Linked DNA regions of Variovorax paradoxus B4. The protein of the gene in region 1 interacts with the protein of each later gene in a pairwise test. Links are inferred from orthologs where the notes say so. Each region holds a gene or a part of one and is shown in the gene's direction. Other genes may lie near its edges.

Region 1 (5,434 bases):
CGGACGCCGAAGCGGGCGCGCCCGCTGCAGCCGCCGGCGAGGGTGAGGCTCCCAAGAAGCCGCGCGCCCCACGCAGGAAGAAAGCCGTGGAACCGGCGACCGGGGAGGGCGAGCCCGCAGCAGCGCCTGCGGCAAATGGAACTTCCGACCCCGTGGCTCAGGCTCAGGTGGCCGATGCGGCGCCTGCGGCCGCGCCAATAGCTGACGAGCCCGGCAAGGCCGCCGCGCCGGCCGCACCCGTCGAACCCCCGGAGCGCCGCGTGGAGGATCGAGTCGAAGAGGACGCCCGTGCGCCCTCCTACGACGACGAAGAAGAGGAAGAAGAGCCCGACGAGGAAGAGGACGACCTCGACCGCGCACGCCGTGCCGCCGAGCGCGAGCAGCGCAACGCACCGCCGCCCGAGCCGATCCGGTTCGCGGACGTGATCTCGGGCCAGTTCGACGCCGACGAAGAGAGCCCTGAAGTCCCGCCGCTCAAGCGCGTGCTGCTGCCGGAGGCCGACTCGCCCAAGCTGCACAAGGTGCTGGCCCAGGCGGGCCTCGGCTCGCGGCTCGAAATGGAAGCGCTCATTCTCCAGGGCCGCATCTCGGTCAACAACGAGCCGGCCCACATCGGCCAGCGCATCCAGTACGGCGACCAGGTCAAGATCAACGGCAAGCCGATCCGCTACCGCATCGCGCCGCCTCCGCCGCGTGTCATCGCCTACCACAAGCCCGTGGGCGAGGTCGTGACGCACGACGATCCGCAGAACCGCCCGACGGTCTTCCGCAAGCTGCCGCGCCTGCAGCAGGGCAAGTGGCAATCGGTCGGACGGCTCGACCTGAACACCGAAGGCCTGCTGCTGTTCAGCAGCTCCGGCGACCTGGCCAACCAGCTGATGCACCCGCGCTTCGGCCTGGAGCGCGAGTACGCCGTGCGCGTGCTGGGCGCGCTCAATGCCGAGGAAAAGAAGAAGCTGCTCGAAGGCGTTCGCCTCGACGATGGCATGGCCCAGTTCGGCACCATCGAGGAGGGTGGCGGCGAGGGATCCAACCACTGGTACCGCGTCACCATCTCCGAGGGCCGCAACCGCGAAGTGCGGCGCCTGTTCGAATCGGTGGGCCATGCGGTCAGCCGGCTGATCCGCATCCGCTACGGCGCCATGGTGCTGCCGCGCGGGCTGAAGCGCGGCGCCTGGATGGAACTCGACGAGCGCGACATCAACGCGCTGTTCCAGGCCTCGGGCGGCGGTGCGCCGCGTCCGCAGCAGCAGCAACGAGGGCCGGGCCAGGAAGGCGGCGCCGGCGGCGGGCGCAACGGACGCAACAAGAAGCGGCGCGGCAATCGCAACGCCGGCGGCGGACAGCAGCAGCCGCGCGACCTGCGCGATCCACGCGACGATGGCCGCGAGGCGCCCATTCCGAATCCGCTGGGCGAAGGCCGTCCGCCGCGCGGCGAGCGCGGGGGTCGTGGCAACCGGGGCGCCGGCGGCAATGCAGGCCTGCCGCCGCAAGGGCGTCGTGGCAATAACAACAACCGGGGCAACCGCCAGGGCGAGGAGCGGCCGCCGAGCGGCGCGAACCAGCCCGATCCGATGAAGACCTCGCTCGGCTACATCGGTGCCGACAGCTTTTCCCGTCAGCGCAAGGAGCAGCGCCAGGGGCCGGGGCGCCGCGGCGGCGGTCCGGCGGGTGGCGGCTTTGGCGGGCAGGGCGGCCCCGGCGGAAATCGGCGCCGCGGGCGCTGAAAGCCAGTTCTCCAGCGCAGCCTTTCTCGGGGTTTTCACCAAACCCGGAGGCTGCGCCGGTTAAAATCAGAGGCTTTGTCGACTTACGATGCAACATATTCGTTGCAGTTGTGACAAATCACTTCAAAATCAAAGCTCAGGAAGCACTTCAATGGCTATCGAACGTACCCTTTCCATCATCAAGCCCGACGCCGTCGCCAAGAACGTCATCGGCAAGATCGTTTCCCGCTTCGAAGCTGCCGGCCTCAAGATCGTTGCCGCCAAGCTGGTGCATCTGTCGCGCAACGAAGCCGAGCAGTTCTACGCGGTCCACAAGGAACGTCCGTTCTTCAAGGACCTGGTCGATTTCATGATCTCCGGCCCCGTGTTCGTGCAAGTGCTCGAAGGCGAGAACGCCATCGCCAAGAACCGCGACCTGATGGGTGCCACGGACCCCAAGAAGGCGGCCCCCGGCACCATCCGCGCCGACTTCGCCGACAGCATCGACGCCAACGCCGTGCACGGTTCGGACGCTCCCGAAACCGCCGCCAACGAAGTGGCGTTCTTCTTCGCCGGCCTCAACGTCTACGCGCGCTGAAGCCGTACGCCAGCTGATTTCATGACCACGGCCAACCTGCTCGAATTCGATCTCGAGGGGCTGGCTGCGTTCTGCGAAAAGCTCGGCGAGAAGCGATTCCGCGCCACGCAGCTGTTCCGCTGGATCCACCAGCGTGGCGCCAGCGACTTTGCCCAGATGACCGATCTGGCCAAGTCGCTGCGCGAAAAGCTCGCCACCACCGCTCGCGTCGAGGCCCTGCCGGTCATCACGCAGCACGAATCCAAGGACGGCACGATCAAGTGGCTGTTCGACGTCGGCGACGGCAATGCCGTCGAAGCCGTATTCATTCCCGAAGACGACCGCGGCACGCTGTGCGTGTCGTCTCAAGCCGGCTGTGCGGTGGGTTGCCGCTTCTGCTCCACGGGGCACCAGGGCTTCAGCCGCAACCTGAGCACGGGCGAAATCGTCGCCCAGCTGTGGTTTGCCGAGCACTTCCTGCGCAAGCACCTGAAACGCGACGATCGCGTCATCTCCAACGTGGTGATGATGGGCATGGGCGAGCCGCTGCAGAACTACACGGCGCTGGTGCCCGCGCTGCGCACCATGCTCGACGACAACGCCTACGGCCTGTCGCGCCGCCGGGTGACCGTGTCGACCTCCGGCGTCGTGCCGATGATCGATCGCCTGGGCGCCGACTGCCCGGTGGCCATGGCCGTGTCGCTTCATGCGCCCAACGATGCGCTGCGCGACGATCTCGTGCCGCTCAATCGCAAGTATCCGATTGCCGAACTGCTCGAGGCCTGCAAGCGCTACCTGGCGCACGCGCCGCGCGACTTCATCACGTTCGAATACTGCATGCTCGACGGCGTCAACGACCAGCCCGAGCATGCGCGTCAACTGGTGGAACTCGTGCGCAGCCACAACATCTCGTGCAAGTTCAACCTGATTCCGTTCAATCCGTTTCCGGCTTCGGGCCTTCTGCGCTCGCCGCAGCCGCGGGTGCTGGCCTTTGCCAAGACGCTGAGCGAGGCCGGTCTCGTGACCACCGTGCGCAAGACGCGCGGTGACGACATCGATGCGGCCTGCGGACAGCTGGCCGGCGACGTCAAGGACCGCACCCGCGCGGCGGAACGCATGGCCCAGCGCCGTGGCTCGGAGCGCACCGTTGTTTTGCATCCGGTTCGCAAGACCGCCCCCCAGGAGCATTGACCTAATGAGGATGGCCTTTCCGATGACGACCGCGAGCGCGCAGCGGCTGATGGCTGCAGGCTTTGCCGGCGTCGCCGTGGCGTTTCTGCTCGCGGGCTGCGTCAACACCCGAACCACCACCACCAGCCTGGCCGACACCAGCTCGGGCAAGGGCGCCGAGATGGTGACCGAATCCGACGAAAGCAGCCGGCAACGCCGCGCGCGCCTGCGCATGGAGCTCGCCGCCGGCTACTTCGAGCACGGCCAGACCACCGTCGCGCTCGACGAGATCAAGCAGGCGCTGGTTGCCGACCCCAACTACGCGGACGCCTACAACCTGCGCGGCCTGGTCTACATGCGGCTCGAGGATGCCGGGATGGCAGAAGACAGCTTCCGCCGCGCCATTGCCATCAATCCGCGCGATCCCAACGTGCGGCACAACTACGGCTGGCTGCTGTGCCAGCAGAACCGCTATGGCGATGCGGCCCAGCAGTTCACCGAGGCACTGGCGGTGCCGAGCTACACCGACCGTGCCAAGACGCTCATGACCCAGGGCGTCTGCCAGCTCAGGGCGGGCCAGCGTGCCGAGGCGGAGCGCAGCCTCATGAAGGCCTACGAGATCGACGCCGGAAATCCGGTGGTCGGATTCAACCTGGCTTCGCTGCTGGTGCAGCGCGAAGAGTGGTCGCGTGCGCAGTTCTACATCCGCCGCGTCAACAACAGCCCTTCGGCCAGCGCCGAGACGCTCTGGCTCGGCATCAAGATCGAACGACGGCTCAACAACCGCGAAGCAGTGGCGCAGTTGGGAGGGCAGCTGCAGCGGCGCTTTCCGCAGTCCCGGGAGGCAATAGCGTACGAGCGCGGGAATTTCAATGACTGAACGGGTTTCGGAGTTCGGCACTTCCGCGGTACTGCCGCTCGAGGAAGGCGACATCACGCACAAGACGGCCGGCGACATGCTGCGCGAAGCGCGCGAGGCGCACGGGTTGCACATCGAAATGGTGGCCGCGGCCCTCAAGGTGCCGCCGCAGAAGCTCATTGCGCTCGAGGCGGACGACATCGCCTCGCTGCCCGATCCGGTCTTTGCCCGGGCCCTGGCCAGCAGCGTCTGCCGCGCCCTGCGCATCGATCCCGCGCCGGTGCTCGCGAAGCTGCCGGGCGCGCAGCGCGCGGCGCTGGCACTGGCCGATCGCACGCTCAAGAGCAATATCGTTTCCGGAACGCCGCGCTGGAACGGCGGGCGCTCCAGCGGCCTTCCGTCGCGCGCAGTGTTGACGGTCGTGGGGCTGCTTCTGGTCGGCGCGGCCGTGCTGTTCTGGCTGCCCCAGTCGGTGTTCGATCAGGTCGGGGCCTCCGTGTCGCGCTGGACGTCGCGCAGCGACAGCGGTTCGGTGGCCGAGGCGCCGGCGGCTGCGCCGGCTTCGGGCGGGTCGTCCGTCGTCGTCGAGAGCGCGCCGGTGTCGCCCGTGGCACCTGCGGCACCCGTGACCTCGGGCACTCCCTCCGCAGCCTTGCCGGTGGGCAACGCTACCGCTGCGGCGGTTGCTTCGACCTCTGCAGCCGCTGCGGCACCTGCCAACAGCCAGCAGCTGGTTTTCGTCGCGCGCGAGGAATGCTGGATCACGGTCGCCGAAGCCGGCGGCAAGCAATTGCTGCGCCGTAGCCTGAAGGCCGGCGAAACGGTGGCGTTGTCGGGCGCGCTGCCGTTGTCGGTGGTGGTGGGGCGCGCATCGGCGGTCGATGTGCAGGTGCACGGAAAGCCCTACGATCTGAAGCCTGTCACGCGCGGCGGCGGCGTGGCCCGTTTCGAGGTGGCATCGTGACCGACTGCACTCCCCAACCCATTGACTCGGCGGCCCCCAAGGCGCGCCGTTCGCGCCAGGCCCAGGTGGTCTGGGGACCGCGCACCGTGACGGTGGGCGGCGATGCGCCCGTGCGGGTGCAGTCCATGACCAACACCGACACCGTCGATGCCGTCGGC
Region 2 (5,497 bases), 1.7 Mb from region 1 along the record:
GGTTCGCGCGAGTTCATTGCACGGGCGCACCGCATCCGCAAGATGGCGGGCGGCGGCATGCGGCAGGCCGGGCTGCTCGCCGCCGCGGCCTCGCATGCGCTCGACCACCACGTCGACCGACTCGCCGACGACCACGCATCGGCACAGCGGCTTGCACAAGGGCTCGAAGGCATCGAGGGCCTGACGGTCGAGGCGCCGCACACGAACATCGTGTTCGCGGATCTCACCGGGGCTGCGCAGGCGCGTTCGTCGGAGCTGATCGCGAGCCTGAACCAGCAGGGCATTCTCGCGACCGGGCTCTATCGCCTGCGCTTCGTGACCCACCTCGACGTCGATGCGGCCGGCGTGGACCGCGCCGTGGCCGCCATCCGCGGTTTCTTCAACGCCTGACCAGAAGGAGCCCGTGATGCCCGATCTTCCGCATCTGCTCGCTTTCATGGCCGCCGGCTGGCTGCTGAACCTGACGCCGGGGCCCGACGTGCTCTACATCGTCGCCAACTCGCTGCGTTCCGGCGTGCGCGCGGGCATCGTCGGCGGCTTCGGCATCCTCACCGGCTGCTTCGTCCACATCTTCGCGGCGGCGGTCGGCGTCGGCACGCTGCTGGCCACCTCGGCGGCGGCCTTCACGGTGCTCAAGTACGTCGGCGCGGCCTACCTGCTGTACCTTGGCGTGCGCATGGTGTTCTCGCGCGCCGGGCCGCCGGCCGATCTGCAGGAAGCTGCCGCCGCGTCCGGCGAGCGCGGGCTCAAGGACATCTTTTTCGGCGGCTTCTGGACCAATGTGCTGAACCCCAAGGTCGCCTTGTTCTTCCTGGCCTTCGTGCCGCAGTTCATCGCGCCGGGCGCCGACAACAAGGGCCTGTATTTCGTGCTGCTGGGCGTGCTGTTCAACCTGAACTCCATTCCGGTCATCGTGGGATGGGCCGCATTCGCGGGCTGGATGGCGCGCAAGAGCGCCGTGCAGAAGGGCATGCACTGGCTCGACCGCGCGGCAGGCGTCCTGTTCATCGGCTTCGGCCTCAAGCTTGCATTCACGGACGCGCCGGCCGGCCGCGTCGGTCCCTGAAAACACCGAGGAGACTCACCATGATCACCCCCCAGGAAGCGCTCCAGCGCACCATCGAGCACCGCGAGGTGTTCCACGACGAGATGCTGCACATCGTGCGGCTCATCATGAGCGGCGAGTGCTCGCCCGTGATGATGGCGGCGCTGATCACCGGCCTGCGCGTCAAGAAGGAAACCATCGGCGAGATCACCGCGGCCGCGCAGGTGATGCGCGAGGTGGCGACCAAGGTGCCGGTGAAGGACACCACGCACCTCGTCGACATCGTCGGCACCGGCGGCGACGGATCGCACACCTTCAACATCTCGACCTGCTCGATGTTCGTCGCGGCCGCGGCGGGCGCCAAGGTCAGCAAGCACGGCGGGCGCAGCGTGTCGAGCAAGTCGGGCAGCGCCGACGTGCTGGAGTCGCTGGGCGTCAACATCAATTTGCAGCCGGAGCAGATCGCGCGTTCCATCGAGGAGGTGGGCATCGGCTTCATGTTTGCGCCGAACCACCATCCGGCCATGAAGAACGTGGCGCCGGTGCGCAAGGAGCTCGGCATCAAGACGATCTTCAACATCCTCGGGCCGCTGACCAATCCGGCCGGCGCGCCGAACATCCTGATGGGCGTGTTCCACCCCGATCTCGTGGGCATCCAGGTGCGCGCATTGCAGCGGCTCGGCGCCGAGCACGCGATGGTGGTCTACGGGCGTGACGGCATGGACGAGATTTCGCTCGGCGCCGCCACCATGGTGGGCGAACTGAAGGACGGCGAGATCCGCGAGTACGAACTGCACCCCGAGGATTTCGGCTTTGCGATGTCGAGCAACCGCGCGCTGCGCGTGGAAACGCCGGAGCAATCGAAGGCGATGCTGCTGGGGGTGCTCGACAACCAGGCCGGTCCGGCCCTCGACATCGTGCTGCTGAACGCCGGTGCGGCGCTGTATGCGGCCAACGTGGTCGACTCGGTGGCCGCAGGCGTCGAGCGCGCGCGCGAAGCCGTCGCATCGGGCGCAGCGCGGGCCAAGCTGGCCGAACTGGTCAAGGCCTCCACGGCAGCGTGAAGCGATAAAACAGGCAGGAACGCAGAAAAATGTCCGACATCCTCGACAAGATCATTGCCGTCAAGCGGCAGGAAATTGCTGCAGCGCAAAAAAGAAGCCCGCTGGAAGCCGTGCGCTTCGACGCGGAAAGCCGCGTGCTGACGCGCGATTTCGAAGGCGCCCTGCGCGCCAGGATCGCCGCCGGCCATGCGGCCGTGATCGCCGAAGTGAAGAAAGCCAGCCCGAGCAAGGGCGTGCTGCGCGAAGACTTCATTCCGGCCGACATCGCGCAGAGCTATGCCGAAGGCGACGGCGAGATCAGCGCGGCCTGCCTTTCGGTGCTGACCGACAAGCAGTTCTTCCAGGGCGGCGTCGATTACCTCAAGCAGGCCCGCGCCTCGTGCGACCTGCCGGTGCTGCGCAAGGATTTCATCGTCGACGCCTATCAGGTGTACGAATCGCGTGCGATGGGCGCCGATGCCATCCTGTTGATTGCCGCTTGCCTCGACGACGCGCAGATGAAGGACTACGAGGCCATTGCACGCGGGCTGGGCATGGCGGTGCTGGTCGAAGTGCACGACGCGGCCGAGCTCGAGCGCGCGCTCAAGCTCAAGACGCCGCTCATCGGCGTGAACAACCGCAACCTGCGCAATTTCGAGGTGTCGATCCAGGCCACCATCGACCTGCTGCCCCGCTTGCCGGCCGACCGGCTGGCCGTCACCGAATCGGGCATTGCCACGCGTGAGGACGTGGCCACGCTGCGCGCGGCCGGCGTCCACGCCTTCCTGGTTGGCGAGGCCTTCATGCGTGCCAAGGAACCCGGCGAGGCGCTCGCTGCATTGTTCAAATGAACCGGCCCGATCAGCTGGCGAGCAGCGATCCCGCCGACTGGCCCGTTGCGCCAGGCTGGCAGCCGCTGGTGGACGACTTCTTTGCCGGCATCGTGGGGCAGAAGCTGCGCAGCTTCCTGCGCGAGCGCCTTGATGCGGGCGCAGTCATCTTCCCGCCGCAGCCGCTGCGGGCACTGGAACTGACGCCGCCCGAAGACGTGCGCGTCGTCATCCTGGGGCAGGACCCGTACCACGGGCGTGGCCAGGCCGAGGGGCTCGCGTTCTCGGTGGCGCCCGGCGTGGCGCTGCCGCCGTCGCTGCGCAACATCTTCAAGGAACTCCAGCGCGACCTTGGCGCGCCGCCGCCGCCGTTCCCGAATCCGGGCGGCAGCCTGGTGAAGTGGGCGACCCACGGCGTGCTGCTGCTCAACACCTGCCTCACGGTCGAGGAGGGGCAGCCGGCCAGCCATTCGGGCCGCGGCTGGGAGGTGCTGACCGATGCGGTCATCCGCCATGTATCGGACGGCGAGAAACCTGTTGTTTTTATGCTCTGGGGCTCGCATGCCCAAAGTAAGCGTGCGTTGATCGATATTGGGCGCCATAAGGTGCTGATGTCCAATCATCCGTCGCCGCTTTCTGCGTTGCGTCCGCCCGCGCCCTTCATCGGCTGCGGACATTTTGGCGAAGCGCGTGCGTGGCGGGAGGCGCGCCGGGCGGGCGAGTGAATTCGCGGATAATCCCTGCAGTTCACGCCTCGTGCAGTTCTCACGCTTCTTCTTGGTGCTGGGGTTCTGCGTAGTCACAAAACCGTGCTATATTTCGAGGTTCGCCGGAGAGGTGGCCGAGTGGTTAATGGCAGCAGACTGTAAATCTGCCCTCTTACGAGTACGCTGGTTCGAATCCAGCCCTCTCCACCAGCGATGAATTTGGTTTCTAAGAGCGATTGGATCTAGCGCTTTGGGTGCCTTGAAGTGCCCCCGATGCGGGAGTAGTTCAATGGTAGAACCCCAGCCTTCCAAGCTGATGACGCGGGTTCGATTCCCGTCTCCCGCTCCAGAGACCCGGTTCGACGCCGGAAGCGATTGGTTAGACAAAGCCCTTTTGGCTCAGTGGTAGAGCACTCCCTTGGTAAGGGAGAGGTCGCGGGTCCGATTCCCGCAAAGGGCACCAGTTTCTAGGGGGTTGCAACTGCAGGTTTGCAACCCATCTGCATGCGTTGAAATCGTTTTTTTCGGAGTCGAAAAATGGCAAAAGGTAAATTCACCCGCACCAAGCCGCACGTGAACGTGGGCACGATCGGTCACGTTGACCACGGCAAGACCACGCTGACGGCGGCGATTGCCACCGTTCTGTCGGCCAAGTTCGGCGGCGAAGCCAAGGCCTACGACCAGATCGACGCGGCGCCCGAAGAAAAGGCCCGCGGCATCACCATCAACACCGCCCACGTCGAGTACGAAACGGCCAACCGCCACTACGCCCACGTCGACTGCCCCGGCCACGCCGACTACGTCAAGAACATGATCACCGGTGCCGCCCAGATGGACGGCGCCATCCTTGTGTGCTCGGCCGCCGACGGCCCCATGCCCCAGACCCGCGAGCACATCCTGCTGGCGCGCCAGGTGGGTGTGGGCTACATCATCGTGTTCCTGAACAAGTGCGACATGGTGGACGACGCCGAACTGCTCGAGCTCGTCGAAATGGAGGTGCGCGAACTGCTCGACAAGTACGAGTTCCCGGGCGACGACACCCCCATCATCCACGGCTCGGCCAAGCTCGCCCTCGAAGGCGACAAGGGCCCGCTGGGCGAGCAGGCCATCATGAAGCTGGCCGACGCCCTGGACACCTACATCCCGACGCCCGAGCGCGCCGTGGACGGCACCTTCCTGATGCCCGTGGAAGACGTGTTCTCGATCTCCGGCCGCGGCACCGTGGTGACCGGTGCTGTCGAGCGTGGCGTGATCAAGGTTGGCGAGGAAATCGAGATCGTCGGTATCCGTCCGACCGTCAAGACCACCTGCACCGGCGTGGAAATGTTCCGCAAGCTGCTGGACCAGGGCCAGGCTGGCGACAACGTCGGCGTGCTGCTGCGCGGCACCAAGCGCGAAGAAGTCGAGCGCGGCCAGGTGCTGTGCAAGCCCGGCTCGATCAAGCCGCACACGCACTTCACCGCCGAGGTGTACGTGCTGTCCAAGGACGAAGGCGGGCGTCACACGCCGTTCTTCAACAACTACCGTCCGCAGTTCTACTTCCGCACGACGGACGTGACCGGCGCGATCGAGCTGCCCAAGGACAAGGAAATGGTCATGCCCGGCGACAACGTCAGCATCACCGTGAAGCTGATCAACCCGATCGCGATGGAAGAAGGCCTGCGCTTCGCCATCCGCGAAGGCGGCCGCACCGTGGGTTCGGGCGTCGTGGCAAAGATCCTCGACATCTAAGTCGAGCAAAGAGTACCGGAGGGGTATAGCTCAATTGGCAGAGCGTCGGTCTCCAAAACCGAAGGTTGTAGGTTCGATTCCTACTGCCCCTGCCACCTAGGTGGCGCCTCCGAAAGAAGCCCGTCGTTGACCCGATGGGAG

The links. The genes of interacting proteins can lie anywhere in the genome.
Region 2: the proteins of ndk (region 1) and VAPA_RS03620 interact in binary tests that used the Escherichia coli proteins (3 or more experiments, as listed by UniProt). The link is inferred for Variovorax paradoxus B4 from one-to-one orthologs.

The regions. Positions count from the first base shown.
Region 1 is NC_022247.1:2,523,201-2,528,634, forward strand. What follows is about bases 717-3,591. They hold ndk (nucleoside-diphosphate kinase), read left to right. Parts: upstream 717-1,878; coding sequence 1,879-2,304; downstream 2,305-3,591. Other genes in these bases: VAPA_RS11630 (pseudouridine synthase), read left to right, coding at 717-1,727; rlmN (dual-specificity RNA methyltransferase RlmN), read left to right, coding at 2,326-3,474; pilW (type IV pilus biogenesis/stability protein PilW), read left to right, coding at 3,479-3,591. In the rest of the region: more of VAPA_RS11630, read left to right, coding at 1-716; more of pilW, read left to right, coding at 3,592-4,333; VAPA_RS11650 (helix-turn-helix domain-containing protein), read left to right, coding at 4,326-5,276; ispG (flavodoxin-dependent (E)-4-hydroxy-3-methylbut-2-enyl-diphosphate synthase), read left to right, coding at 5,273-5,434. UniProt on the Escherichia coli protein: Major role in the synthesis of nucleoside triphosphates other than ATP. The ATP gamma phosphate is transferred to the NDP beta phosphate via a ping-pong mechanism, using a phosphorylated active-site intermediate.
Region 2 is NC_022247.1:795,343-800,839, forward strand. The notes cover bases 1,852-4,789. They hold VAPA_RS03620 (uracil-DNA glycosylase), read left to right. Parts: upstream 1,852-2,935; coding sequence 2,936-3,643; downstream 3,644-4,789. Other genes in these bases: trpD (anthranilate phosphoribosyltransferase), read left to right, coding at 1,852-2,109; trpC (indole-3-glycerol phosphate synthase TrpC), read left to right, coding at 2,139-2,939; tuf (elongation factor Tu), read left to right, coding at 4,163-4,789. Outside these bases: ltaE (low-specificity L-threonine aldolase), read left to right, coding at 1-390; VAPA_RS03605 (LysE family translocator), read left to right, coding at 407-1,066; more of trpD, read left to right, coding at 1,087-1,851; more of tuf, read left to right, coding at 4,790-5,356. UniProt on the Escherichia coli protein: Excises uracil residues from the DNA which can arise as a result of misincorporation of dUMP residues by DNA polymerase or due to deamination of cytosine.